4 regions of the Lysinibacillus sp. NPDC056220 genome follow, and region 4 is predicted to be linked to each of the others. Evidence: riboswitches for the same ligand, from Rfam matches in the RefSeq annotation. Region 4 holds a riboswitch; each other region holds the start of a gene.

Region 1 (8,154 bases), on a different contig from region 4:
AGAGGAACCGTACCTAAATTTCGAGCATTATAGCTCAGCTGAGAGACACTATAAGGTAAAGGAATTACTTAATCATGTAGAGTTAGAAAAATCTATTGCCGAAAAGTATCCTTCCCAGCTTAGTGGGGGACAACAACAGCGTGTGAACATTGCAAGAGCGCTTGCCTTACATCCAAAATTAATTGTTTTAGATGAAGCCATTAGTAGTTTAGATATGATTTTGCGAAAACAAATCATTCAATTACTACAGACACTACAAAAGGATTTGCAACTTGCATACATTTTCATTTCTCATGACTTACAGGCTACACGCTTTATTTCAGATCGCATCCTCGTCATGCAAAATGGTCAGCTAGTAGAGGAAATCATGAAAGGTGAACCATTTAAGCATTCCGCATCACTTGAGCTATACAACGCGATTTTGCCCAGTCACCCTCGCGAAAGAATTCACAAGAATACTAGTTTGGAATGATCTGAAATGTCTTTGCGAAGAAAGTCCTTATTAAAATTCTTACATTGTTATTTGGAAAGCTTCGTAAAGGAGCTTTCGAACCCCCATATTTTGCCCTCTAGGTTGTTTAAGAGAGCGACCGTCCTCTGTTCCATATTACTCGGAAGTTCTTCCTTACTGAAATAAGTGAGGCTTAAGCTCTCACCATCCTTCATTTCCAATACACCCCTTACATGTTTAGCTCTATAAAGGTGAATGACTGTATAGATTTCATCGCCATTCGGATAACAGTAGTAATAATCAGGTCCTGAAAAAACACCGATAAACTCAAACTCTTTAGCCACGAGACCAGTTTCCTCATAAAGTTCACGAGCAGCAACCTGCTCTAATGTTTCGTTTATTTCCATTGAACCGCCAGGTAATCCCCAATCCAACGTATCTGAACGATGTTGAAAGAGTATTTTCTTATCATCATTAACAACAAGAACTGTCGAACCAACGCTTATAATTGGTCTATTACCGATAAGCTTTCTTAATTCAGTTATATAGCCCATCCCGTCACTCCTCGTTTCATCGTAATGCAAAACAAATCGCTTTTTTAAAGCAGACTTCATAAATATAGCTCCATTGGGATTGATTAACAATCTTTTTTTGAGCGAAATAATGCTTAAATATGCAGAATAGTTCGTCAAAAATGAAAAATAGCTTTTTATAATCAGTCTTTTCTGAATTTTACCTATATTGATTGTTTGGAAACCTCTATGTTAAGGTGAAAAGACAAATTGAATATGCTAAATTTTGGTGGTTCAAATGGGTTTGATTCCATTTGATTAAAAGGGAAGTTGGTGTGAGTCCAACACTGTCCCGCAACTGTATGTAGGAGTTCCATAACGAGACCACTGTTTTGTTCTTCAAAACGGGAAGGTGTTATAGGAATGTTGATGATAAGTCAGGAGACCTGCCACTAAATAAGCATCAATTGACCTACGAGGATAGGGAGGTGTTAGCTACTGTATGATGATTGTGAATGGATGTAAGTTCACTGTTTTTTGTTCTGTCATACTTTTGTAGATTAACAACTTCTAAAGGATAGAAGTTGTTTTTTTGTTGTTCTTTCGAGTTTGAATGGTAACGCTTACAAGAATGATTAAACAAAGGGGTTGTAATCTATGGAGTTAACGTATTCACCAGGTCTTGATGGAGTTATTGCTGCGGAAACAAAACTGTCTTTCTTAGACGTAGTAGGCAGTCAAATTGTTATAGGTGGCTATGATTTGATTGAACTATCTCAGCGATACGCCTATTTAGATATTGTCCATTTATTATTGCACGGAAACCTACCAACTACTGAGCAACAAGCTGACGTACAGGATAAATTGAAAGAAAACTATCACGTTCCACAAGAGCTTGTTCAAATTTTCAACTTATTACCAAATGGGACACATGCGATGGACGGCCTTCGAACTGGAATTTCAGCGTTAGCAGGGTATGATCAGCACATCCATGATCGTTCGACTGTAATGAATGTAACACGAGCATATCGACTTTTAGGTGGAATGCCCAACATCGTTGCGAATAGCTACCGTGTATTAAATGGTCAAGATGTTGTAGAACCGGATAGTCAGCTTTCTTATAGTGCTAATTTTTATTACATGATTACTGGAAGAAAACCAACACCATTAGAAGAGGGAATTTTTGACCAATCACTTGTTTTATATAGTGAACATGAAATGCCGAATTCGACCTTTGCTGCTCGTGTTATTGCCTCCACACAATCCGATCTGTATGGTGCTCTAACTGGTGCTGTCGCATCATTGAAAGGAAATTTGCATGGTGGGGCGAACGAGGCAGTCATGTATATGCTGCTTGAAGCTAAGACTGTGGAGGGCTTTGAAGCGATGCTGAAAAACAAGCTCAAAAATAAAGATAAAATAATGGGCTTTGGCCATCGTGTCTATATGAAAAAAATGGACCCAAGAGCGCAGATCATGAAAGAAGCTTTGTATAAATTATGCTTGGAGCAAGGGGATGACTGCTTATATCACATGTGCGAAGCCGGTGAAAAAGTGATGGTGGAGGAAAAAGGCTTGTATCCAAATTTAGATTATTATGCTGCGCCCGTGTACTACATGCTGGGCTTACCAATTGAATTATATACGCCTATTTTCTTTGGCTCTCGAACGATCGGTTTATGTGCACATGTGATCGAACAACATGACAATAATCGATTATTTAGACCTCGTGTTCATTATATAGGCGAGCGTCATAACCTTGAAGAATTGTCGGTATAATCAAGTTTTAACAACTCGCCATAGAGCTGATGGACATTCTGACCAATGCCCATCAGCATACTAGTATATCAAATGCATACCTTGAAAGGAAGTTATAGATGATTAAAACGAATGAAAAAACGATGACAGACCAGCTTCTTATTGATATTGCGGATTACGTATTAAACACAAAGATTACGAGCGAAGAAGCTTACGAAACGGCTCGATATGTTTTATTGGATACGTTAGGTTGTGGCATTTTAGCTTTACAATATCCTGAATGTACAAAACTTCTAGGTCCTGTAGTACCAGGTACAGTCGTTCCAAATGGTACTCGTATTCCAGGAACATCCTATGTCCTTGATCCAGTTAAAGGTGCCTTTAATATCGGTTGTATGATCCGTTGGTTGGATTATAACGATACATGGTTGGCGGCAGAATGGGGGCATCCTTCTGATAATCTTGGTGGTATTTTAGCTGTAGCTGATTATTTGAGTCGTGTACGTGTTGCAGAAGGGCAAGAGCCTCTCCAAATGAAAGATGTTTTAGAAATGATGATTCAAGCCCATGAAATACAAGGAATACTTGCACTCGAAAATAGCTTAAATCGTGTTGGCTTAGATCACGTTTTATTTGTCAAAATAGCGACAACAGCTGTTGTTACAAAGGCTTTAGGGGGCACTCATCAAGAGATTGTCAATGCTTTATCAAATGCTTGGATTGATAATTCAAGTTTAAGAACCTATCGACATGCTCCTAATACGGGATCAAGAAAATCATGGGCTGCTGGCGATGCTACAAGCAGGGCCGTACAACTAGCAATGATGGCTGTGAAAGGGGAAATGGGCTATGCAACTGCATTATCTGCACCAGGCTGGGGATTCCAAGATGTGCTCTTTCATAAGCAAGAATTAAAGCTTGCGAGACCACTTGCATCTTATGTTATGGAAAATGTCCTCTTTAAAGTTTCATATCCTGCAGAGTTTCATGCTCAAACGGCTGCAGAATGTGCCGTTCATTTGCATGCTGAAGTAAAAAATCGCCTAGCTGATATTGACCGCATAGAAATTACAACACATGAATCAGCCATGCGAATTATCGATAAAGAAGGGCCTCTTCACAATCCTGCAGATCGAGATCACTGCCTTCAATATATTACAGCGATTGGTCTTATTTATGGTGACATTACCGCAAATCACTATGAAGATGAGGTGGCGGCAGATCCACGAATCGATGACTTGCGTAATAAAATGGTTGTTGTGGAAAAAGGCCAATATACAATCGACTATTTAGACCCTGATAAACGATCCATTGCGAACGCTGTTCAAGTTTATTACAAAGATGGTACATCAACTGAGCTAATTGAGTGTGAATATCCTTTAGGACATCGTTTCCGCCGTGAGGAAGCATTCCCTCAGATTATTGATAAATTCCAGCAAAACCTTCGTACGCATTATGCTCAAAAACAACTCAATAAAATAAACGATGTTTGTGTAAATAAAGAGCTGCTTGAACAAATTGCTGTTCATGAATTTGTTAATCTATTTATTTAATTTAGATGGATTCCGAACGCAATAAAGAGGAGGTATTTAAAAATGACATGGATTGTCCAAGAAGCAAAGACACAAAAACAATTAGCTGAACAATTTAAAGCTCATATCGCTCGTTCAGCTATTTTGCAAATACCAGGGGTACATGATGCAATGGCTGGTTTGATGGCTAAAAAAGTTGGCTTTGAGGCATTATATCTTTCTGGTGCCGCTTATACAGCGAGTAGAGGTTTACCAGACTTAGGGATGATTTATTCAAATGAGATAGCCCAGCGTGCTAGTGATATTATTCGGGCTACAAATTTACCGATGCTAGTGGACATTGATACGGGCTTTGGTGGCGTATTAAATGTTGCCCGTACTGCTCGTGAAATGCTAGAGGCAGGGGTTGCTGCCGTACAGCTAGAGGACCAAAATCTTCCTAAAAAGTGTGGACATTTAAATGGCAAAACTCTTGTTCCAAAGGAGGAAATGATTCAAAAAATAAAAATGATTAAACAAATAGCCCCTACATTAATGATTGTTGCTCGCACGGATGCAAGGTCTGTTGAAGGCTTAGAGCAGGCTATACTAAGAGCCAAAGCATATGTTACTGCTGGTGCAGATGTTATTTTTCCAGAGGCATTACAAACTGAAAAAGAGTTTAAACAATTTGCCAATGAGTTAGATGCCCCCTTATTAGCCAATATGACTGAATTCGGTCAAACTCCTTATTATACCGCTAAGGAATTTGAAAAAATGGGTTACTCGATGGTCATTTATCCCGTTACATCTATGAGAGTTGCAGCAAAAGCATACGAGCGCGTATTTGAATTAATAAAAAATACTGGAACACAACAAGAAGCAATTGAGGATATGCAAACAAGAAGCGAATTGTATGAAACGATTTCCTATTATAAATTCGAGGATTTAGATAGTGAATTAGCAAAAACCATCTTACCGAAGGAGGAAATAAAGTAGGAGAGGTAAATGGCTTTTCTCCACTTTCTTTCAAGGAGGGCTTATATGGATCGACTAAAAAACAACATGACGATCTTTACACCTGAGGATTTCCACGATGAAGAAGAGCTCATTGCAAAAACTGCTGAGCTCTTCATTAAACAGGATGTCTCACCGAATATCTCATCCATTGAACAGCAACAATATGAGATCACCCGACAATTGTTCCAAAAAGCAGGTGATCTTGGATTACTGGCCATTGAAATACCCGAAGCTTATGGAGGACTTGAGCTCAATAAAAAAATTTCTGGTCTGGTAGCAGAAAAAATGGGTTTTGGGGGTTCTTTTAGTGTCTCCTACAATATTCATGCAGGGGTGGGCACATTACCCTATATCTATTTTGGAAATGAGGAGCAAAAGCTGAAATACTTACCAAAGTTGGCTTCTGGAGAATGGATTGGAGCTTACGCCCTTACAGAGTCCGAAGCGGGTTCTGATGCACTGCGCCCCAAAACGAATGCTAGATTAACAGAAGACGGGAAAGCATGGCTAGTAAATGGAGAAAAGCAATGGATTACCAATGCTCAGCTAGCAGACGTCTTCGTTGTATTTGCCCAGACGAATAGGGGGATGACTGCGTTGATTGTCGAACGTTCCATTAAAGGAGTATCCGTGGGTCAGGAAGAAGAGAAGATGGGCATTAAAGGCTCTTCAACGGCCACGCTCATTTTAGAAGATGTTATTGTGCCAATCAATTGTGTTCTTGGAGAGGTTGGCAAAGGACATATAGTCGCTATGAACATTTTGAATATGGCACGTCTAAAGCTTGCCTTTTCTAATATAGGAACGGCCAAACAAGCATTTCAAATAGCCGTGAATTATGGGAAGGGACGGAAACAATTTGAACGACCTATCGTTGACTTTACATTGATACAGGAAAAGCTTGCTGACATGGCCGTTCTGATTTATGGAGCAGAAAGCGGTGCATACCGAACGGCTGGGAAAGTTGATGAGGCTATTGCATCAGCAAGCAATGAAACGATAGTTCAGAAAATATCTGAATTTGCTCTGGAATGCGCACTTCATAAAGTACATTGTTCCGAAGCACTTGGAAGAATAGCTGATGAAGCTGTTCAAATACATGGTGGATATGGCTATATGCAAGATTATGAAGTGGAACGTTTGTATCGAGACGCAAGAATTAACCGTATTTTCGAGGGTACAAATGAAATCAATCGCCTCACAATGGCTAAAATGCTGTGGAAAAAATATGTACAAACAACTGCAATAGAGGGTGATTTTATTCACGCTCAACCATTAGAAAAAAATCACCATTACATCCTTCTCTCCAAGCATTTAATGCAACTAGCTATTCATGTCATTGCAAATGCACAAATTCAACTCGAACAGGAGCAAGAATTTATGCGTTTGTTGGCGGATATGGCCATGGAAACGTATGTCATGGAATCAGCCTGGCTCAGGTCGAAAAAAACTGCACATGTCCAAACAAAACAATTAATGACTGACATATTATGCCAGGAGGGTTACCGCAAAATAGAAGAAAGTGCGATTACTATCATTACGGCCGCTGAAAGCAATGAACAAAAACGAGTAAGCTTGCTAAATAACATTCGACAATTAAATATTCCGCTACAGCAAAATCTCTTTATGAAAAAACGGGCACTTGCGAGAACATTCATTGACAACCCAAAAATGATTAGTTAGGAGGAGCAGCATGATCGATACATTTGTCAACGTTAGTAAAGAGGATTCTATTTCAATTATTCATTTAAATCATCCACCTGCAAACACTTTGTCATCAGCCACTATTGAAAACCTACGTCTCATTTTCCAAGAGCTAGCAGAGGATGAAGACACAAGTGCCATTATTATTACAGGCACTGGCCGATTTTTTGTCGCTGGGGCTGATATAAAGGAGTTTGTTTCAGCCTTTGGCCAACAGGAAAAAGCATTGCAAATGGCTCAAGCAGGGCAAGCGCTATGCGATGAAGTAGAAGCCATGAAAAAACCAGTTATTGCTGCCATTAATGGACCGGCTCTTGGAGGAGGGCTTGAACTAGCGTTAGGATGTCATTTCCGAATTGCTTCGAATCAAGCCATTCTCGGCTTACCAGAATTAAAGCTTGGGCTACTCCCAACATTCGGGGGGACTCAACGACTTAGCAGAATGACGAATCAAGCAACAGCGCTCCAATTAATTTTAACAAGTAAACAACTGAGTGCAGACGAGGCATTACAGCTAGGTATTATTCAACTCGTAACAGAACCTGAGGAACTTTTGACGACGGCTAAAGCTGTTGCACAGTCCTTTGTTGCGGGTAAAAGTATGACATGTGTCTCTCGTACAATTGAATGTGTGATTCAAAGCACGAAGGATAACCTACAAAAAGGACTTGAACTTGAACGAACACGTTTTGCTGAGTTATTTTTAACAAATGATGCCAAAGAAGGTGTACAGGCATTTATTGAAAAAAGACAGCCACACTTTAAACACTGTTAAAGGAGGGGGCCAACATGGCAAACGAAGTTTTATTTTCGGTGGAAGATGGAGGAGCAGCCTTCATTACGTTGAATCGTCCTAAAGCTTTAAATTCTCTTTCCACTAACATGCTTAACCTCATTAGAGAAAAATTAAAAGAATGGGAAGCGAATGATCAAATCTGTCTTATTGTACTACAAGGGGCAGGGGAGAAGGGGTTTTGCGCTGGAGGTGACATTAAAACACTTTATCAAGCACAATCCAGTCAAGAAGCATTTAAAGTAGCTGAAAACTTTTTTGAAGTAGAGTATGAAGTGGATTTGGAAATCTATCATTATTCTAAACCAATTATTGCTTGCCTTGATGGCATAGTCATGGGTGGTGGAGTCGGATTAACCTATGGAGCAAGCCACCGAATCGTTACAGAGCGTACAAAATGGGCGA
Region 2 (8,154 bases), on a different contig from region 4:
ATGTAATCCTCATAGATGAACCACTGCAGGAAAACTATGTTTCAAGCACGATTATGGAATGGCTGGCAGAGCGTGATGAAGAACTGCTAGATAACTTTTTGAATGAAACATTGGAACATCGCCAATGCATGACTAGACTACAAACGATGATTAAAAATGAGGATGCCTTTCCTTGTTTTATAGGTTCTGCGTTGAAGGATGAAGGCATTGAGGAATTTATTGCTCAACTTCCATTCCTAACGGGTACTCACTTCGAGCCAGAAGCACCTTTTCAAGGAGAGGTCTTTAAAATACGCCATGATGGACATCAACGTTTAACGTTCATCAAGGCCCTTACAGGCAAGTTACATATTCGGGATGAATTTACATTTGGAGATATCACAGAAAAAGTAACAGAAATTCGCCTATATAACGGCAGTCGATTTGAAACTGTTCAGCAAGTTGAGGCTGGTGAAATCTTCGCTGTTAAAGGGCTCAGTCAGGCAAATATTGGGGATCGAATTGGCAGTAAATTGCTATCACTGCCCTATGAGCTTGTCCCTACATTACAGGCAAAAGTTCAATATGAGGGTGAGCAACATATAAAAGAAGTATTAAGGATTTTCCGTTTACTAGAGGCCGAGGAGCCGTCATTGCGTGTCGTGTGGCAGGAAAAATTTCAGGAAATCCATGTGCACATAATGGGTGTCATTCAGTTAGAAGTCCTGATTGACGTGTTATTGAAACGTTTTGCATTACACATTTCTTTTGGAGAGCCGCAAATATTATATATGGAGACAATTGGGACAACCGTTACAGGCTACGGTCATTTTGAGCCACTCAAGCATTATGCAGAGGTTCATTTATTAATGGAGCCTAATGAACGCGGAGCAGGAATTACCTTTAGTAATGCCTGTCATGCCGATGATTTATCAGTGGGCAACCAGCGTCTCGTTGAGAAGCACTTGTTTGAGCGTGATCATCACGGCTTACTCACAGGCTACGCCGTCACAGATATTCATTTTACGCTATTAACGGGGCGTGGTCACAATGAGCATACCTCTGGTGGTGATTTCCGAGAAGCTACTTTCCGAGCACTACGTCAAGGACTAGAACAAGCACAGAACATCCTGCTTGAGCCATATTATCGCTTTAAAATGAAAGCTTCCAATGATTTTATTGGCCGTATGATGACTGACATTCAACAGGCTGCCGGCACATTCGACGACCCAGACCTCACCGAAACTGACGTTGTTTTGACAGGACGTGCACCTGTAGCAACCTTTATGAGCTATAGCACAATCTTTGCTGCCTATACCAATGGGAAAGGCTCACTTACCCTCCAATTTGATGGCTATGATGTGTGTCATAATGCAGAAGAAGTAATAGGCCAGATAGGCTATGATAAAAATGCGGACCCTGAATACAGTTCTTCCAGCATTTTTTGCGCTAAAGGCAAAGGCTATACTGTCCCTTGGCAAGAGGCTCAAGCAGCCATGCACTGTCAGGGATAAGTCAAGTAAAGTATTTGCAAGGACGGTGTGTTAGGCTAATAGCCTCAGATGAAGCATGATACGCTGGCATAAATAAAACAAGCCCTCCGCTTCATGGAGGGCTTGTTTTCATATCGCACCGACAGCTTTCTTTGAGGGCTTATGGACCTGATAAGCAGGTTCAACCACCACATAGCCCTGCGTATTAGTGAAGTCGATTAAAACTTTACCAGGCTGACTTTTTAATATTTGTAGTTGATCAATTAATGTTAACAATAGCTCATGGCCGTTCCCTCGTGGATGCCAATTTAAGTGATCACCATTTAACTCCTGAACCGCATCCAGAAATTGTTTATATTCCTGCTGCGCGAATGCGATTAGTTGATCCTGATGAGAAATTTCCATTAAATCATTTATATAAGTTTCATAAAAACGTATAACAATGGAGCATAGTAAATCATTGACACGTGCAGCGCTTAACACGGGATTGGGCTCTTGTGAAAGGCGATCAAGGTTAGGCTTTGCTCGTGTTGAATCAATGCGTGTAATTAAGTGATACGGCTCCCCGTTCACCTCATATATAATAGGGTTCGTCGGCATATACATCATAAAGCTATTCGTCTTCGTTTTCAGTTGATCCGTTAACGTTGCCAGAGCAAAAAGATGGCCTTCTACCTCACCATTTCTTATCCAAATAATGTCTTTATTATATAAAATTCGCTCAAAAAAGCGGTTGTTGCGAATCAGCTTCGTTGCTAATAATTGATCAATCAGTGATTCAACCACCATTCTTGTTTTCGCTTTTTTAGCAATTTCTGTCCTTGGCTGCTTACAAATGGTCATATCTACAAAAGGCGTTTCCTGTGTTATCGTTTCATGAATATTCATCCTATGTGCATCCCCTTTGCGTACATATTTTCAAAACAAAAAGGACTTCCTTCTATGTTTGAGGAAATCCTTCGCTTTAATGTGATTCATCACACAATGCCAAACAAACCCTAAGTAAATGTGAAGGAGTTCGAAAATGAACCCTTTCATGAACTTTGGGCGTTTGACGTACTGTGACGAACAGAGCATTCTGTTTTGTCAACATGCCACCTCCTATTCCTCGTAGGTTTATGGTGTGTACTCATAACAGGCAGGTATCCTGACTCATGGTCATCGCCACTTTTCCCCTTCCCATCATTTGACAGTGGTTGCTGAAAAGTCGCTCACATTTACAGTTGCGGGACAGTGTCGGATTCACACCGACTTCCCTTTTAAGCAAATTGCACGCAATTTACACCTATTACTACACGCTATTCAATTGTCATAGGAATCGGGTGTACTCCACATTCCTATTAGATTACTAAAATCAATTGTAAAGTAGTGGATTTCTAAAGTCAAATATCACAATATTTTCCAAACCATTTCTTCACTTAATCTTACAAACTCTGAAATTCTGACAACATGTCTTCCTATTTACTTTGATGGTATGATACTTCCTCAGCTTCATGCGGGTCATCTCTTTCGAAATCCCCTCGGATTTTCTACGCAGCATAATACTTAATAGCTTCAATTTCTTTACCGCTATACGTTCTGGTCTTTTCCAACGAATCAGCAAAATGGTCGTCTTTTTCACATATTAAATCAGCGAAACTAGTTAATGTTTTGTCCTAATACGTCCTTTACCGAATATCTTCTTTTTAACATCCGTATCACCTTCATCTATTATTCGACGTATATACTCGCATGAGAATAAATTTTAGCGAATGATTAACGGCTTTTAAAAAAGGATTTACGACACTTTTAATTTAGGTTATTAGTTATGTAATATTTGATAAAATGAGTTACGAGGGCAGGGGATTCCTGCGCTCATTTTTTTAACGCAAAACCGCGAGTTAAATCGGGATAAGACACTTGCATCATTTTGAAATACTAACATAAACAACCTATAAACGCACCTCAGACAAACCTATACGCACAACTACGCGATTCAACGATTCTCGCTACATCTGACAGCGTTGAGTGATGTAACTAAAGAGTAATAACTTCACCAGAGTATTGTCTTAATTGTTCAATGGCTACGGTTACGGCTACTTCCTCAGTCTCAATCAAACTCAATCCTTTTTTAATAGGACTCCAAAATTCATATCCGCAGTCTTCTTGCCACATATATACGTCTGTTGTAAAAAGACCATCTCTCCGTTTTATAATTTGAACTTTATATTGATGACTTGGAGACATTATTTCCTTTAGCATCTGTTCCATCGTTTCACCATCTTTACAAATAGTAATGTGTATAACTATTATTCTTCAAAAAGAAAAAAGCTTTGAGCAAAATCTTAAAAACAGGGGGCTTGGGAAGGTCATGCATTTTCAACACAAAAAAAGAGGTTTATGGTGTGTATTCGTAACAGGCTGGTATCCTGACTCATGGCCATTTCCACTTTTCCTCTTCCCGTCCAACTTAAAACGGTATTTTCTAAGGTCAAATACTAAGCTAAGCACCAGTAATTGAATAAAAAAGGATAATAGACAATACTGCAAAGGTTTGAATGATAATCCCGATCACGCTACAAATTAAACCAGAAATTGCCAAACCTCTGCCATTTTCATTGCTTTTAGCAATTTCCTTTGTTGACATTCTTGATAAAACTACTCCGAAAATCCCAAGAACTAATCCAATAAATGGTACGATGATAGAAAGAATACCAAGCGTTAATGAAATGATAGATTTATTATTCATTTCAATTTTTTCAACCATTTCCATTACCCCCCAACAATCTAATGTTACGAATAACACTTCTTCAAAAAACAGTTCCATCCATTGAATTCTATCAATATTATTGAAATATATCTATTATTTTACAATATAAAAGGTTATGCGTAAGGGAGAACCAGTCAGCATTTCTTTGCTAATTTCTAAGCTCTGTGCGCTTGCTCCCTAATTGGAACGGGGCGACAGCATACACCCCTCACATAGTAATTTCCCCATCCCTATTCCCCCTTTCTAAGCACAGCCAAAAAAGCCTCGCATCTATGCGGGCTTTGTATGTGATTCGTGATTGTGGCTTTATTTCATTATTACGAGACTAAAACATACTGCGCTAAAACACTTTGCACTTTATAAATATTGGTCGCCTTATTGAAGCTTTTTTGGATAGGTAGCGAACTGCCTGATACCCATATTTTTAGCTCTGCGTCTAAATCAAATGTACCAGCCGTTTCTACTGAAAAATGAATAATATTTTTATAGGGGATCGAATGGTATTCCGTTTTCTTACCAGTAACTCCTTGCTTATCAATGAGGATTAATCGTTTATTCGTAAAAATAAATATGTCTCTAATAATTTTATAGGCATTTTTGATGGTTTCGTTTGGAATTAATAAATCTTTGACCTCCTCCTGTAATTTTTCAAAATTCACCTCGCTTGCATTGCCGATTAATCCATCAAATAAGCCCATTCTTTATCCCCTTTCAGCTTTTGTTTGTTTAATATATTATGAAGAGAACCGGGCTACGACTCCAAGTTTTGGTATTATTTTTTCTGTAAGGAGGGGGTTCATTGCGAGCATTTCTATTTATTATCATGTCCCTCCTAGCTACAGTTGTTTTAGGCTGTACGGATAAAGAGCTAGCAGTGGGCAAATTGGCGAAGGTCAGCATTTCTAACGGCGAAGGATTTGACACTGTGAATACTGATTTTATCTAAGAATATGAGGATGAAGAGTCTCTTGAAATGTTCCATGAAGTCATTACTACTGCTGTGAGAAATAAGGAAATTGTTAATATGGCTACCCCTCCATATGATGTACAAGTAGTGGATATATATGGCTTCCATCTATGGGTAGGGGAAATGGGTCAAAAGGGAACGTTGATGAACGTGAAGGATACCCATACGATTTATAGCATCTCTGAAGATTTGATTGCCCCACTTAGATCATTGCTGCAAGAATAAAAAACACTTTCCATTCAAATAAGGAAAGTGTTTTTGGATTAATCATACTACGGCTTGAAACAGCATTTGCGCATATCGGTCTGTAAAAGCAAAGCCACCTTCGCCTTTATGGCTCTCATCGACAATTTTACCCGACTTCATGACATAAATACGATCACACAAATAAGAAACCGCCTTTAAGTCGTGCGATATAAATAAAATGGCCATGTTTTTTTCTTTTTTTAAAGTTATTAATAAATCTATCATTTCTCGTTGAATCAAGCGATCTAAACTCGAAACAATTTCATCACAAACTAATAGTTGGGGTTCGACTAAAATCGACCTTAGTAAATTAACCCGTTGTCGCTCCCCTCCACTTAGCTCAGATGGCAGGGCTTCTAATATATCGGTTGGGAGCATCACTTTTTCTAGCATTATCTGTAGTTCGCGATCAGTCAAAGACTTATGTGCTGCCATTAGAGGCTCACGTAACAATTCCTTGACGGTCCATACTGGATTTAAGGCAGCCGTAGCATTTTGAAAAATGATTTGGCAGTTCTCATAAAAATGCGAGCGATTTTGCTTCGTCATCAATTGATTTTCAAAAAACACCGCCCCTTTTTCAGGCTTTTCTAGCTGCATTATCACTTTGGCTAAAGTACTTTTCCCACTGCCGCTTTCTCCTACGAGTCCTACGATTTCACCTTTTCCCACGGTTAGGTTTATATTCTGTAATACTTGCTGTCCTGCTCGATAGCTTTTACTAACATGATTTACATGGAGCAACAATATCAACCGCCTCCTAAAAATGATGAGCGACAAGCCGCTTCGTAAATGGATGCTTGGGCTCCTTAAAAATTTCAGACATTCTCCCACTTTCTACTATTTCGCCATTTTTCATCACCAGAATAGAATCAGCCATCTTAGCAACTCCTAAATCATGCGTAATCAATAGTATCGTCGTCCCTAAGCGGGCATGGAGATTTTTTAGCAATTTGATAAATTCTTGTTGATGGAGCATATCTAGAGCAGAGGTTGGTTCATCCGCCATCAAAACGTCTGGTTCATGATAGAAGGCGCAGGCAAGCATGCAGCGTTGTAGCATGCCACCTGAAAGCTCAAATGGATAGCGATTTAACACATCCTTAGGTAGGTTTAACTCCTTTAAAACGGCTGTGATTTTATCTAAAAATTCCTCTTCCTTTTGCCCTAGCCTCGAAGCGGTCAACCTATAGAGTTGATGCTTTATTTTTTGGGTGGGTGAAAAACTATTCATTGCATCCTGAAAAATGGTAAAAAAGTGCTTTTTGCGTAGCTTCACACGCTCCGGTTCTGACATTGTCATGACATTTCTTTCATTAAATACAACGGAACCCTCCATAGTTGCTCGTGCTGGTAGCATCCCAAGCAGAGCTGAAAGGGTCGTACTTTTGCCGCTGCCACTCTCGCCAATGATAGCGGTAATTTGACCTTTAGGTACAGTAAAAGTCAAGCCTTGAATAAGGGATTTGCCGTCTAATTGAACAGCCAAATTGTCAACTTTAAACATGCGTTCGGTTCCCTCCTTGTTTGAAAGTACCTCCAATAACTTGCACACATAAAATCGTTATAAAGATTAACAGTCCAGGGAAAAGACCCATCCACCAAGCCCCCACAAGTAAATCATTTTGCGCTGTGTACAGCATTGTTCCCCATGATGGAGTAGCTGGTGGGACACCAATTCCTAAAAAGCTTAAGGAAACTTCGGTAAAAATAGCCCCAGCAAAATTAAAAATGGTTACCACAAATATCGCAGGCATACAATTACGTAATAAATGGCCAAAGAGAATTTTCCACAACGGCGTGCGGAACATTTTCGCCATCTGCACAAACTCTTGCTCCTTTAATCGGATAAACTCTGAGCGGACGATACGAGCTGTCACAAACCATCCCGTGATACCCATCACCATCGCCATATGCCACATACTGCCCTGCATCATTGCCTGTAGAGCTAGCACGATGACCAATGAAGGAATTGTTAAAAAGGCTTCGAGAATACGCATCATTACTGCATCAATGGCACCACCAAAATAACCACTTATGCCCCCATATATGATACCAATTATGCTAGATAGGACGACCGATACAATGGCAATAAATAGCGTCACCTTCCCCCCCACCAATAAGCGAGAAAGAACATCTCTACCCAACTGGTCAGTCCCTAATAAATGTGTGGCATTAGGTGCTTGATAAATTTGATTCATATCCATTACATTAGGCTCAAAAGGAGCTAATAATGAAGAAAAAATAGTCGTTGTAAAAATAAGAGCTAGAAGCACAAGCCAAAAAATCGGATATCGCTGTTTTCTCATACAAAGCCCCCTCTTCTTAATCGAGGGTTCAAACCAATCATCAGTATGTCAATGACGAATAAACAGATGACCACGACCACGCCTATGATTAAAATAGCCCCCATCAAAACGGGGAAATCTTTGAGCATGACGGATTTTACCAAAAGCTGTCCTAAGCCTGACCAACCAAATAATGTTTCGACCACAATGGAGCCTCCGAAAAATGATGGGATGGTCACCCCAACATAATTGATATAAGGAATGACAGCATTTCGTAAAATCATCCTTCGAATTTCACGTTCTGGTACTCCATTCGCGCGTGCTACTTGAACATAGTAGCTATGATTCTCTACTTTCACACTATCCTGCAAAAAACGGGCAAAGATGCCCACATGCGACATCACGAGGACTATAAGCGGGAGTGCCATATGA
Region 3 (5,967 bases), on a different contig from region 4:
AGCTAGTGAAATGACCAAATGGTTTAATACCAACTATCACTACATTGTTCCTGAGTATGAAGGACAACCGTTGCAGCTAACAGAAAATAAGGTATTAGCCGACTTTTTAGAGGCAAAGGAAGCGTTCGGTATTATGGCGAAGCCGACACTTATTGGCCCCTATACATTTTATAAGCTCACTAAGGGCTACAATAAATTAACGCAGGTCGAATACTTATTAGCTTTAATACCTCTCTATGCTCAGATTATTCAAGAATTAGTAGATGCAGGTGCCGAATGGATTCAAATAGAGGAGCCATCTTTAGTGACGACACTTGACTCAGCAGAACTGAAGCTAGTTCAAGAAATCTATGCTCAATTGATGATGACAGTTCCAGCAGCAAAACTAATGCTACAAACATACTTTGAAGCATTATGCTCCTATGAAACATTAATTACACTGCCTGTACAAGGATTTGGCTTAGATTTTGTACATGGCTATAAAGGGAATATGGAGTCACTTCGACAATATGGTTTCCCTCCAGATAAAGTTTTAGCCATTGGGGTGGTCAATGGTCGTGATATATGGCGTTCAAACCTAGCGGAAGCGAATGCCATGATTCAAGCAATTGAAAAACTAAGTGATGCTAAGGAATTGTGGATTCAACCTTCAAGTAACCTGCAACATGTACCAATATCTACTTCATTTGAAAAGAAGTTGGACCCTGTTCTCAAACAAGCACTGGCGTTTGCCGATGAAAAAATCGAAGAGATTACTGAGCTAACTAAATATAGAAAGGGTCAAAACGGAACTCGACGTCATAATTTCTCAGAAAGTATGAAAGCCATTGAAGCACTAAAAAATCATCCGATTCGTCAAAATAAGATGATCCAGCAAGCCGTTCAATCCGTCTCCACAAAGGATTTTGAGCGACATAGTGATTTTAGTCAACGTCAAAAATTACAGCAGCAGGCGTTAGCCTTACCACTATTCCCTACAACAACAATCGGTAGCTTTCCTCAATCTGATGAGGTGAAGAGAAATCGGAATGCTTGGCGAAAGAAACAAATATCGAATACAGACTATGAAGCATTTATTGAACTGGAAACAAAGCGCTGGATTCACTTGCAGGAGGATATGGATATAGATGTACTGGTTCATGGAGAATTTGAACGGACAGACATGGTCGAGTATTTCGGTGAAAAACTGACGGGCTTTGCCTTTACTGAAAAAGCATGGGTGGTTTCGTATGGTTCTCGCTGTGTGAAGCCTCCGATTATTTATGGAGATGTTGAATGGACTTCATCCATTACCGTGAAAGAGTCAGCGTATGCCCAAAGCTTAACGAAGCGCTTTGTCAAAGGGATGCTGACAGGGCCAGTGACCATTTTAAATTGGTCCTTTGTACGTGATGATATTTCTCGGAAAGATGTGGCCTATCAAATTGCTTTAGCACTTTGTAAGGAAGTGAAAGCACTAGAAACGGCAGGTATCTCCATTATTCAAGTGGATGAACCAGCACTAAGAGAAGGGCTACCTCTTCGTAAAGAAAATTGGGGGGCTTACCTAGACTGGGCAATCAATGCCTTCAAACTTGCTACCTCGAGTGTAAAAGATACAACACAAATTCATACACATATGTGTTACTGCGAATTTAACGATTTCATAGAACCCATTAGTGCGCTAGATGCTGATGTGATTTCTATTGAAACATCACGAAGCCATGGAGAGCTTATTTCTTCACTTCAAGTGCATCCTTATACAAAAGGGATTGGATTAGGTGTATACGATATTCATAGTCCACGTGTGCCGAGTGAGGGAGAAATGTTAGCCATCATGAGAGATAGTTTACAAGTTTTAGACAAACATCAATTTTGGATTAATCCGGACTGTGGCTTAAAAACAAGGAAAGAGCCAGAAACAATAGCGGCTTTAGCTAATATGGTGGCTGCTACCAAACTATTGCGTCAGGAGGTGAAGGAATCTATATCGAGATAACGAGAGATAAAAGGAGTTAAGCAAAGATCAGGTTATCTGCCTGGTCTTTTTGTATCTGTTTATTATATTCAGAAAATAAAATTGACGTGAACATTTGAGCATGTTATGTTTATTACTAATTTCAAATATTGCATTACAAGTTTGAATGAAATTATTTTTCGTTCGATTAAAAGGAAAATGGGTGTAAATCCCATGCTGTCCCGCAGCTGTAAATGAGGAGTTTTGTTTCGATGACCACTGAGTTTTTTCTTGGGAAGGTGAAGCAAAATGATGATTCATAAGCCAGAATGCCTGCTTGTAAGAAGATTCATTGATGATCTACGAAAGATAGGGAGATGGATGGTAGCTTACGTATTGTAGGTTTATCTGTCCTTATTCTTGTAGAATAAGGTTTTTTTATGCCTTCTTTCTATTCAATTTGTAGATATGAACAGGGAATAGAGATAGGAGATAAAAAATGAGATGGACGAAGTATTTACTGCCTTACATGCTTGTTTTGACCTTCAGTTTTCTTGCAGGTTGTACAAGCACGGAAAAAGACAAAGGAAACTCAGCATCAACTGAACAGACAGATGAAAAAATGATTACGATTGGTTGGCCATTAGATGTAGGCCCATTAAACCCCCATACATATTTACCAAATCAGATGACTGCTCAAGCAATGGTTTATGAATCTTTAGTGGCGTATAACGATGATGGGACAATTACGCCAAAGCTAGCAGAAAGCTGGGTCATCTCAGAGGATAAAACTGCTTATACGTTCCATTTACGCAAGGATGTTAACTATTCGGATGGGACTGCCTTTAATGCTGATAATGTGATTCGCAATTTTGATGCGGTATTAGCGAATCGTGACATGCATTCTTGGATGGGCATGGTCAACCATATAAAAGAGGTCGTCAAAGTAGATGAATCAACAATACGTTTGCAATTAGACGAACCGTATTACCCTGTGTTAAACGAATTAGCCTTTGTCAGACCATTCCGTTTTTTAGGGGATAATGGCTTCCCAGACGGCGATAAGACAAATGATTCCATTCAATCAGCTATTGGCACAGGGCCATGGGTTTTAACCGACTATAAAAAAGATGAATATGCTTTATTTAGCCGTAATGAACATTATTGGGGAGAAAAGCCTCTCGTAGATAAAATAAAGGTTAAAATCATCCCAAATTCGGAATCCATTTCGTTAGCCTTTGAAAATGAAGAATTAGATGTCATTTATGGGCGAGGGGTTATTAGCTTAGATAACTATACGTATTTAAGAGATAGTGGCAAATATAAAACAGCTACATCTGAGCCACTGTCTACAAAAGCATTACTGTTCAATACACAGTCTGGACCGTTAGCTGAGCTAAAGGTTCGACAAGCAATGCAATATGCTATCAATAAGGAACAAATGGTAGAAAGCATTACACATGGTACAGAAAAAGTGGCTAACACGCTATTTTGGGAAGCAATTCCATATGCCAATATTGATTTAGCCCCCATTATATATAATCCTGAAAAAGCACAGAAATTGCTAGATGAAGCGGGATGGACGCTACAGAAGGGTGAAAAAATTCGTTCAAAAAATGGTCAACCCCTTACATTAGATTTAATCTATATTGCTACTGATGCCATTCAAAAACCTATGGCAGAGTTAATGCAGGGCGAGCTAGCGAAAATAGGCGTACAGTTAAATATTGAAGGCGCCGATGTGATGGTCGGTCTGCAAAAATTAATGGATGATCAGGTTGATATTAACTTCTGGCGAACTAATGGACCGCCGACTGATCCACATAGCTTTGCAAATGAATCAGCTACACCAAATGCTAGTGGTGTTTATGAAGCAAAATTAGGCTTACCAAATACTCAAGAAATCGATACTAACATACATCAATTATTAGTCGGGACCGATGAAGAAGAACGCGTGCAGCTATACACGGATATTTTAACAATGTTCCACAAACAAGCATTGTTCTATCCAATATCGTATGAAACGAATCAAGTTATTTATCAACCATATATGAAGGATTTTGCACCACGTGCTTCTGAGTATGACATTCCATATGCACAAATGGATAAAGAAAACTAAGTATGAAAGAGAGAGTGTGTCGAACCAGGACAACTCTCTTTTTATCATCGGATGAAATAGGAAGTGACGACATGTACGAATCGACTTGGATGTTTTGTGTAAAAAGAATTCTCACACTTCCATTTGTATTAGTAGGCGTATCTATTCTGACCTTTGTGTTTATTCGTTTCGTACCAGTAGAACCAGCAGAGGTCATTCTTCGACTTGCAAGAATAGCCCCAACACCAGAGGCTATACAAGCTTTACGAGAAGAATTAGGGACAGATAAGCCTTTTATCATGCAATATCTGCTATGGGTAAAAGGCGTTTTACAGCTAGACTTTGGGACATCTTTTGTTAGTAAATTACCCGTTGGTGATGAGCTATTTGCTAAGCTACCCGCTACCATCGAATTAGCTTTAGTAGCATTTATCCTTATTTTAACCTTTAGTATTCCATTAGGGGTTGTGAGCGCATTATATAAGCATTCCTTTATCGATAAAATCATTCGATTATTTACAGTCCTAAGTGTTTCCATTCCAACATTTTGGTTAGGGTTTATCCTACTTTATCTATTCAGTTTAAAACTTGGGATTTTTCCGACGAATGGAAAAGGTTCAGGAGCACATTTAGTTTTACCAGCTTTCACATTAGCTTTACCTACAATCGGATTGTTCTCACAGTTTATCCGCTCTGCCATCATTGAAGAATACGAGCAGCCCTATGTAAAATATGCACAGCTTAGAGGCTTAAAAAAATCGGTCATTCTCATCCGACACGTGGGGAGGAATGCTGCCATACCGATATCAACTTTGTTAGGGATGACACTCGGAAATTTGCTAGGTGGGGCTGTCATTGTAGAGCAAGTATTTAGTTGGCCTGGACTCGGTAGATATTTAATAGAATCCATAACGAATCGTGATTACCCCGTTGTACAATGCTATGTGTTGGTGATCGCTGTCATCTATGTGCTCGCCAATCTAGGCACAGATGTATTGCATCGTTTATTGGATCCTCATCTGATGATGAAGAATAGGAGAGAGTAAAGTGAACTTAGAACGTATACATATGAGAAGATTTATGAGTCTCACTATACTAATCATCATTGGTTTACTAGGACTGTTTGCCCCAATCATGATGCCTCATGACCCTTTAGCAGTCGATATTTCTAAGAAATTTTTAGCACCTTCATGGGACTATCCATTAGGAACAGACCAATTAGGAAGATGTGTCTTCTCACGATTGCTTTTAGGGATTCGGTATTCTTTAGGTGCGGCGCTCGTCATACAAATAGTTGCTATTGTAGTAGCGATCCTGTTGGGCGCATGGGTCTCTTTAAAAAGAGGTATAATAGATGCGCTATTTATTCGGATATGCGATATTTTATTAGCTTTTCCAACACTTGTACTAGCATTTGGGCTTTTAGGTGTATTAGGGCCAAGCTTAAAAAATGTGTTAATCGCACTTATTTTGACACAGCTTATTTATTATTCAAGACTAATTCGAAGTTTATTTATCGGCATGAATGAAAAGGATTTTATTCTAGCGGCAAGAATAAGCGGTACTACAGGTGTGAAATTAATTATTCGTCACTATCTCCCTCATGTTTGGCCTCCTATTGTAACGATTGTTGCATTAGATATGGGAAAGGTTATTTTAGAGATTGCAGGCTTTTCCTTTATAGGGCTTGGCGTGCAGGCTCCCACTCCTGAGTGGGGAATGATGGTAAATGAAGGGAAGCAATATATCCGCCAACATCCCGAATTAATGCTATATCCTGGGCTTACTATCGTTCTAGTTGTCCTAGTATGTAATGTTTTGGCAAGTAGTTTAAAGACGCCTGACCAGTAAAGGGGAAGTTATGAAAAAAGTTTTAGAAGTGAAAGACTTATCGGTCAAAATTGGAGAACAAAATATTTTAAACGCCATTCAT
Region 4 (8,154 bases):
CCGCTGTCTGTGATTCTTTTAATATTGGCAGTAAATCATTAGCACCAATAGTTAACGTAATAATCTCTGCCTCTTTAATAGATGCTTTTAATTTAACCTGTTCCATGGGATAGCCAAAACCTGTCACTGTTTTTGCAACATCATTTTGTATATCTGCCAACACATTTTTTGTTGTATAGCCTGACATCGCAAAGCCTTTATTAAAAGAAGTAATGAAACCCTCTTTTTGTAAAGCTTGTGCAACATAATCTGGGTAGCCTAATCCGATTGCACCGACCTCATTCATCCCATGTGCAATTGAATCACCTAGAGCTACATAATCTGCCTGAGTAGTCCAACTTGGTGCTATGTAATCTCCTGTTTCTTCAGCATTCGCAACGACAGGTATCGTTAATTGTAATGCTAGCATACTAGTAGCTAAAAATTGGCATTTCTTTGAAAGTTTCATACACTCTCTCCCCTACCTAAAAAATAGTAATTGTTTTAACTATTTTACTAGAAGAAGGATAAAAATAGGTTAAAAACCCAGCAATGTTTTTTAATCATTTTTGCTATTCCATGTGTACCTTCCCATAAATTCCTCCACCACCAACTTCAATATCTAAATGACCTGTTCTTGCCGCATCAATTAATTTGGCTATTTTATGTGGCACTATTTGTTCAAGCTGTTCCATGGTAACTTGGTGTAAAATATTCATCTCTGTTCCGAAAGCATGTAGTAGTCTTTCCATCATTTTTGGGCCAATCCCTGGAATAAAATCGAGCGGTACTTGATGGATATACGGTGGTCTATTTTTTTCATGTGGAAAATTCTCTGATAACTCCTGAATACGTGTAGCAACGCCTTTTATGATTTGCGTACTTTCACAGTTCGTACAAATCATAGCCTCGTTACTAAGCTGTTCTCCACATTTACTACAAACTGTCTGATGATATTTACCTAGCAATGGATTTAAGCCATAATTGGCTATTATGGCTCGTCCCTGTTGATCACGGAGAGCCATTTGTAATTCTATAAAATTTGCATCTGCTAATCGTAATTTTTGATACTCACGTGCCAGTTTTCCAAGAGAATGAGCGTCAGAATTACTCACGAATGGATAGGATTGAAGCTCTTTAATCTGGCGTACCATGTTTGTATCTGAGCTTAACCCTAATTCAATGGCATCTATTAGCTGCGGATCAAAAACCTCTGTTAAACTGCGATGAACACCTTTCCCATATAAACTTTTAAATGGGGTAAATACATGTGCAGGAATAAATAGCCCTCCCAACTCACGGACCTTTTTTTGTAATGTCCTTCCTTCACAGTAAATTCGTTGTGAGCTTAAATGAATGTTTTTCATATGCTGAGACATCCAATCTGAAAATTGTTCCATTCGCAATAATGTAGGAAAGTAAGCAAGTACATGAATGGGACCATGACAATGATGGTCATAGATTTCTATTTCTGAACCAGGAATCAGTGTCGTTTCTTGAAAACGTAGTCCACCCTCTGCCAGCTCCACCAGTTCTCCTTGGTCAATCATCACTTTCATTTCTTCTATTACCTCGGGCGAATGGCAATCAATAATACCAATGATGTCCAGTCCCTTTCTTGCACTAGCAGTCTCCAATATACGGGCTAATGTCAACGTTTTACTGCCAGTAATTTTCACGGCACGCCCTTTGGCTGTACGACCAATATGAATATGTAAATCAGCATAGAATTCTTTCATGTTCATTCACTCCTTAAGCGCTACTTAAACGAAAATACCTTACATGACTGCAAGGCATTTCACAATTTTATTATGATGGATGATTATTGGTTGTGCTATTATTTTCCTCATAAGCCCCAGAGCTGTGTGGGGGTGTAGATGATGAATCATAGGCAACTAATGTGACACCCATTTTTTTCTCCAGTTCATTAATTTTCGCAAGTTGCTGTGAATCTAATTGTGCAAATTTAATGTCTTCCATTGTCATCAATCCTTTCAAATATAAAGTTCCCCGAATTTAAAACAACTATACTTACCTAAAAAATGACTGACTATCAGTCATTTTTCGTTGACATTCATTTTTCTCTCCTGTAACATACTAATAAAGATGGCAAAAGTGAGGGATATCATGTCAAAGGAAGAAAAAATTATTCAAGCAGCCATTGAAGTATTTCGAGAAAAAGGTATTGAAAAAACAAAGGTTTCAGATATCGTAAAGGCCGCTGGTATTGCACAAGGAACATTTTATCTTTATTTCCCATCGCGCCTTTCAGTTATGCCTGCTATTGCAAAAAATATGGTAGAGCGCATTATAGCGACTGTCGAAGAAGGAGTTTCAGATCATAAACCCTTTGAACAGCAGCTTGAAGAAGTGGTTGAAATGATTTTCTTAATTACGAAAGAATATGGAGATATCGTTGCACTTATTTATGCGGGTATTGCACAAACTGAGCATTTGAAAGAATGGGAAAACATCTATTCACCCTACTATCATTGGATGAGTAATTTCTTATTAACGGCTCAACAGCAAGGAGTCATACGAGATTCCATTAACCCATCACGTTCAGCCAAGCTTATCATTGGGCTAATTGAATCTGCTGCCGAACAAATTTATTTGTTTGACGATAGTAAGGATGAAACCATGCAACTGCTTAAACTTGAGCTTCTAGACTTTTTATATCATGCACTTGGCCTACGTCACGCATAAGTGGCGTTCTCTTTTACCTCAAAAATGACTGAATGTCAGTCATAATATTTTACTATGAAAGGAATTTATTTATGCAAAAAGAATGGATGTATGTAGGACTAACAAGTTTATTTGAATTGTTCTGGATATTCGGTTTTAATGTAGCAAATTCATGGTGGCATTGGATCATTATTGTATCTATTATCGCTATTGATTTTCACTTCTTATCAAAGGCTTGTGAAAAACTTCCTACTGGTACTGTCTATGCAATTTTCGCTGGAGCAGGTGCAATCGGAACGACCTTAATGGATATTTTTATTTTCAATGGTGACTTTAATGCGATTAAGGGGATATTTATGGTTATTTTAGTGTTGGGCGTTATTGGCCTAAAATTGGCGGATAATCCATCGAAAGATCCTAGTACGACAAAAGGAGTGGATGCATAATGGGCTGGGTATTCGTTATATTAGCAGCAGTGGCGGAAATAGTCGGTGTCATTGGTTTACGCTTTTATAGTCAACATAAAACCGTCCGAAATTTATTATTATACATCGGAGGCTTTGGTTTATCTTTTGCACTTTTATATGCTTCCTTCAATTATTTACAATTAAGTATCGCCTATGTTGTTTGGGTTGGTATTGGAACTGTAGGTGCCGTGCTTGTCAATATTATGTTCTTTGGGGAATCTAAAAACCTTGCACGAATCATCAGTATCGTTGCAATTATCATTGGAGTTGCAGGTTTAAAAGCAGTATCTTGATATTTGATTACAAAGGGCGCCCTCTTAATGAAGTGGCGCCCTTTTTATTTAGATGATGTTAAATGATTGAGGCAAGACAATTGTGATTACTAAATAGGGTTGGTCCTTCTTGCAAATTGTTCAGGGACATATGTAAGATACGGTTTACCCGTCAGTGTATGTGTTTGAATATCTGCAAATACTCCAAATACTTCTTGCAGTAATGATGGTGTAAGCACTTCTTCTGGTGTACCATGACAAACAATGCGTCCACGCTGTAAAACATAAATTTGATCACAGTACATTGCGGCGATATTCAAGTCATGCAAAGCGGCTACTACTGTTAGATGTAAGGTTTGAATTAAGTCCATCAACTGAAGTTGATGTTGAATATCTAAATGATTTGTTGGTTCATCTAATATAAGTACGTGTGCTTGCTGAGCAAGTGCTCTTGCCACCATGACACGCTTCTTTTCCCCACCGGAAAGTGAGCTAAAGCTTCGTTTCGCGAGATGCAATATACCCGTTTGCTTGAGAGCATTTTTAACAATTTGAAAATCCTGTTCCTGATCAAGCTCTAAAAGCTTTTTATGTGGAGTCCTTCCCATACTGACTAAATCGTCAACAGTAAAGTCAAATAATACAGGTGTTTCTTGACTCACAACGGCTAAATTTTTAGCAATGGCTTTACTAGATTGCTTTAAAATATCTTGTTCATTTAACAAGACTGTCCCACTTTCCGGCTTTAGGAGACGATACATATTTTTAAGCAAGGTCGACTTCCCACTACCATTAGGGCCGATTAACCCGACAAATTGCTTTTTCTTTATTTTTACACTTACCTCGTGAAGTATTTGCTGATCGTAAATGGAGAATGATACTTGTTTTGCTTCTAATGTCATGGAACTTAATCTCCTTCACCGAAAGAATAATTGTTACGACGGAGCAACCAAATGAAAAATGGTCCCCCACAGAAAGCTGTAATAATACCGATTGGCATCTCCTGTGGGGCAATTATAATGCGAGCTAAAGCATCTGCCCAGACTAAGAATATCCCTCCTAATAAAGCACTGACCGGTATTACATATTTATAGTTAGAACCGACAATTAACCGTACTATATGCGGAATAATTAATCCCACAAATCCGATAGAACCACTGACTGCTACAAGTACCCCCGTTAAAAGAGAGACAAGTAATATGAGCTGTATGCGAAATTGTTGAAGATTGACTCCTAATGTTACAGCAGCCTCTTCCCCAAGTAATAGCAAATTTAAATTTCGATAAAATAGCCATAAAAGGGCAAACACTATGAAAAAGATGGAAGCTGGAATAATAATATTACTCCATTTAGCTCCAGCTAAGCTTCCTAACATCCAAAACATAACGGCCTTTAATGCACCCTCTTGCTTTGACATCATTAATATAAAATTAGAAATGGCTGTTAATATAAAGGAAACTGCCATTCCTGCCAATAGCAAGCGAAAAATCGAGACCCTGCCACCTACGCGCGATAAGAAAAACACTAACCCAATCGCAAGCAAAGACCCTATAAAAGCTGATACAGAAAGTGCGTAAATACCTAAAAATGAAAAAGCACCTAAAATAATTACTGAAGTTGCTCCAACTGCTGCTCCTGAAGAAATTCCTAATATGTACGGGTCTGCAATGGAATTTCTTACAAGTGCCTGAATTGCTGCCCCTGCAATGGCTAAACCCGCTCCAACAATAGCCGCAAGGATGACACGGGGTACTCTTATTTGCCATATAATAATTTCCTGTGAGCGACTCCAATCCTGCTCTATTGTGTGTTGTATAAAGGGTAATTTTGAAAGAATTACTTTCCATACATATAATGGCGTCACAGAAACAGATCCTACCATCACAGCAAATGTCATGGATACGATTAATACTAAAAGAAGCACTAAAGAAAATAACATAAATTTTTTATTCATTCATTAAACTCCTACTAAGATGATGAATGAAGCAATTAAATATACTTTCGCATGATTTTGGCCAGATCCTCTTACTTCAGTTAGCACTCAATAAAAAAAGGGCATTTCATGCAAAATATGCACAAAAATACCCTCGAATAAACAAAGTCAGAAAATCCAGCTATTGTCCGTAATTGCTTGCATCCTCGTGGGCATTACAGGTATTACTTATTGGCAGGTCTCCTGGCTTCGATTCATCATCCTATAATTAGCCTTCCCATTTTAATAGTGGCAAATAAACATGATAGGACTCCTCGTTACAGTTGCGGGACAGCATCGGACTTCCACCGATTTCCCTTTTAAGCGACATTGTTTCAAATGTCACACCAATAGTATGTGAAGTTATAAAATTATGACGATTCTATCATACATTTTTATAGATACTTAGTCTACAAGGAATTTCCAGCATACTTGAGTTAACAATGAACAAAAATTAAGTTGACACAAAAAACTTAGTTTTTTACACTATCGGTAAGTACTCTGAAATAAGAGGTGAAATCATGACAACAGCAACAAATCAAAGTCATCAAAAATTAAGAACTGTAGATATGGCATATATTGGATTATTTTCTACCCTTATGATGATCGGCGCCAATATAACTTCCTTTGTACCCTTTATGACAGTGGGAGGAGTACCGATTACTCTCCAAACCCTTTTTGCCATTTTAGCAGGACTTATTTTGGGTAGTAGAAAGGGAGCGCTTGCCTGCACAGTTTATATGTGCATTGGATTAGCAGGAGCCCCTGTCTTTGCTCGCTTTGGTGGAGGCTTTAGTCAACTATTAAGCCCCACATTTGGATTCATTATTACCTTTATTTTAGCAGCGTATATGGCTGGATTAATGGTAGAACGAAGTGGTACGAGAAAAAGCTATATTCTAGCGGCATTTTTGGCAACTGCTCTCAATTATTTAATAGGTACCAACTGGCTGTTTATTGCATACAAACTATGGGCCAGTGCGCCAGAGGGTTTTTCCTATAGATTAGCTTGGCTCTGGATGATCCCCCCACTTCCAAAAGATATTATTTTAGCTATTTTCGCTGGTTTTTTAGCGTACCGACTGCAAAAAACATTGAAAATCTTACCCATTCAATAACGCTTACACCCACTTCTTAAGTTAATGGACTAAAGAAGTTTTTTGTAATCGTTAATGTTCATCCTTTCTGCATATTTGTTTGTTACAGTAAGGGCAAATAGAAAGGAGAATCTCATATGACATTCAAACGAAGGTGGTCAGGTGGACTATTATTAGCAGTTGTTTTACTAACTTTATCAGCTTGTTCTGAAGATAAAACGGAGCCTTCATCAACTTCAAATAATACTCCAGAGTCGGAGCAACAAACAGAAATGGATCACTCCACGATGAACCATTCTAGCTCAGCAGAAGTACCAGCTACATTAAAAAAGGCTGAAGATCCAACATTTCCGGTAGGAAGTACCGCTTTGATTAAAGATGGGCATATGGAAGGGATGAAAGGTGCTGAAGCGACAATTGTTGGTGCCTATAAAACTACAGCCTATATTATTTCTTATAATCCAACATCTGGTGGCGAACGTGTAGAGAATCATAAATGGATTATCCATGAGGAATTAATTGATGTAGGAGAAGCGCCTCTATCCTCTGACACAGAGGTAAAAACGACTGCTACTCATATGGCAGGAATGAAAAACGCGACTGTCCGAATTGAAGAAGCTGTACCAACCACTGTTTATATGGTTGATTATATTTCTACGACGAATGGTGAAACAGTGAAAAATCATAAATGGGTAACAGAAGATGAGTTAACAGCGCAATAATCCGAACAACCTCTCCCAATAGATTTGGCAGAGGTTGTTTTCTAGTTTTTATGTTCTCAAGGCTTTCGATCCGCAAACTTATGCCATTTATAGCCGATTCCCCAAACAGTTTGCAAATAATCATCAGCAGGAAAACCGCTTTTTCTTAATTTTTCACGTAAATTTCGGACATGGGAATCGATAGTGCGATCCTCAATGGATACATGATATCCCCAAACTGTATTAATAAGATGTTCCCTTGAAAATACTTTATTTTGATAATCTAGAAATAAGGACATCATGGAAAATTCTTTTGGTGTTAATGGGATGGCTTCTTGTTGAAAATATAATTCAAAGGATTCTTTATCTAAGCGTAACCCCTCAAAGACAACGACTTTGTTTTCTACTTTGGTTCTCCTTAATACAGCATGTATACGTGCTAATAGCTCTTCCTCATCGAAAGGTTTTAATATATAATCATCTGCCCCAATGTTTAATCCTTTTACAATATCCGAGTGCTCTCCTTTTGCCGTAAGCATGATGATAGGTACATGCCAAAACTTCCTGATTTCTTGGCACACTTGAAATCCATCCATCTCTGGCATCATAATATCCAAAAGAACTAAATCAACATGCTCTTCCTCTAGATATATGAGCGCATCATGAATGGACGACATGGCTCTACAATGAAACACGGGCTCTAAATAAAGAGTCAATAAATCTAACATTCTTGGTTCATCGTCTATGCATAAAATGGTTTTCATCCGCTCCTACTCCTTTAAACGATAATTCAAAAACAGTCCCTTTATTTAGTTCACTTTTAACCGTCACTTCTCCCCCATGGGCCTGTACGAGTTCCTTAACAATTGCAAGACCTAATCCAGAGCCACCTAAAGCACGACTTCTAGATTTTTCTACACGGTAAAAGCGCTCAAAAATAAACGGTAAATCTTTGTTGGGAATCCCTCTTCCTGTATCACG

What was found. A riboswitch is a leader RNA that binds a small molecule or an ion and turns the genes downstream of it on or off. The one in region 4 is predicted to bind cobalamin.
Region 1: linked by a shared signal. The riboswitch ahead of mmgD (citrate synthase) and the one ahead of ACOZBY_RS20190 (FecCD family ABC transporter permease) in region 4 are both predicted to bind cobalamin.
Region 2: linked by a shared signal. The riboswitch ahead of ACOZBY_RS11725 (hypothetical protein) and the one ahead of ACOZBY_RS20190 (FecCD family ABC transporter permease) in region 4 are both predicted to bind cobalamin.
Region 3: linked by a shared signal. The riboswitch ahead of nikA (nickel ABC transporter substrate-binding protein) and the one ahead of ACOZBY_RS20190 (FecCD family ABC transporter permease) in region 4 are both predicted to bind cobalamin.

Annotation. Positions count from the first base shown of each region.
Region 1 covers NZ_JBMOXD010000003.1:89,626-97,779, forward strand. Annotated here, with positions in the region: gene ACOZBY_RS10515 (ABC transporter ATP-binding protein) at 1-472, shown strand, start outside; gene ACOZBY_RS10520 (NUDIX hydrolase) at 520-1,005, opposite strand; cobalamin riboswitch at 1,237-1,431, shown strand; gene mmgD (citrate synthase) at 1,621-2,742, shown strand; gene ACOZBY_RS10530 (bifunctional 2-methylcitrate dehydratase/aconitate hydratase) at 2,841-4,274, shown strand; gene prpB (methylisocitrate lyase) at 4,317-5,231, shown strand; gene ACOZBY_RS10540 (acyl-CoA dehydrogenase family protein) at 5,241-6,935, shown strand; gene ACOZBY_RS10545 (enoyl-CoA hydratase-related protein) at 6,946-7,731, shown strand; gene ACOZBY_RS10550 (enoyl-CoA hydratase/isomerase family protein) at 7,746-8,154, shown strand, end outside.
Region 2 covers NZ_JBMOXD010000003.1:336,065-344,218, forward strand. Annotated here, with positions in the region: gene ACOZBY_RS11720 (GTP-binding protein) at 1-1,493, shown strand, start outside; gene ACOZBY_RS11725 (hypothetical protein) at 1,602-2,360, opposite strand; cobalamin riboswitch at 2,593-2,776, opposite strand; gene ACOZBY_RS11730 (hypothetical protein) at 3,489-3,722, opposite strand; gene ACOZBY_RS11735 (DUF4190 domain-containing protein) at 3,955-4,218, opposite strand; gene ACOZBY_RS11740 (PH domain-containing protein) at 4,539-4,919, opposite strand; gene ACOZBY_RS11745 (hypothetical protein) at 5,021-5,167, shown strand; gene ACOZBY_RS11750 (hypothetical protein) at 5,195-5,413, shown strand; gene ACOZBY_RS11755 (ABC transporter ATP-binding protein) at 5,456-6,181, opposite strand; gene ACOZBY_RS11760 (ATP-binding cassette domain-containing protein) at 6,195-6,941, opposite strand; gene ACOZBY_RS11765 (ABC transporter permease) at 6,934-7,743, opposite strand; gene ACOZBY_RS11770 (ABC transporter permease) at 7,740-8,154, opposite strand, start outside.
Region 3 covers NZ_JBMOXD010000003.1:82,608-88,574, forward strand. Annotated here, with positions in the region: gene metE (5-methyltetrahydropteroyltriglutamate--homocysteine S-methyltransferase) at 1-1,978, shown strand, start outside; cobalamin riboswitch at 2,099-2,291, shown strand; gene nikA (nickel ABC transporter substrate-binding protein) at 2,436-4,055, shown strand; gene nikB (nickel ABC transporter permease) at 4,127-5,080, shown strand; gene ACOZBY_RS10505 (ABC transporter permease subunit) at 5,082-5,885, shown strand; gene ACOZBY_RS10510 (ABC transporter ATP-binding protein) at 5,896-5,967, shown strand, end outside.
Region 4 covers NZ_JBMOXD010000010.1:60,037-68,190, reverse strand. Annotated here, with positions in the region: gene ACOZBY_RS20225 (S-layer homology domain-containing protein) at 1-448, opposite strand, end outside; gene ACOZBY_RS20220 (endonuclease Q family protein) at 552-1,718, opposite strand; gene ACOZBY_RS20215 (hypothetical protein) at 1,789-1,959, opposite strand; gene ACOZBY_RS20210 (TetR family transcriptional regulator) at 2,104-2,685, shown strand; gene ACOZBY_RS20205 (DMT family transporter) at 2,757-3,110, shown strand; gene ACOZBY_RS20200 (DMT family transporter) at 3,110-3,424, shown strand; gene ACOZBY_RS20195 (ABC transporter ATP-binding protein) at 3,514-4,305, opposite strand; gene ACOZBY_RS20190 (FecCD family ABC transporter permease) at 4,311-5,357, opposite strand; cobalamin riboswitch at 5,553-5,742, opposite strand; gene ACOZBY_RS20185 (biotin transporter BioY) at 5,897-6,493, shown strand; gene ACOZBY_RS20180 (YdhK family protein) at 6,610-7,194, shown strand; gene ACOZBY_RS20175 (response regulator transcription factor) at 7,251-7,937, opposite strand; gene ACOZBY_RS20170 (ATP-binding protein) at 7,909-8,154, opposite strand, start outside.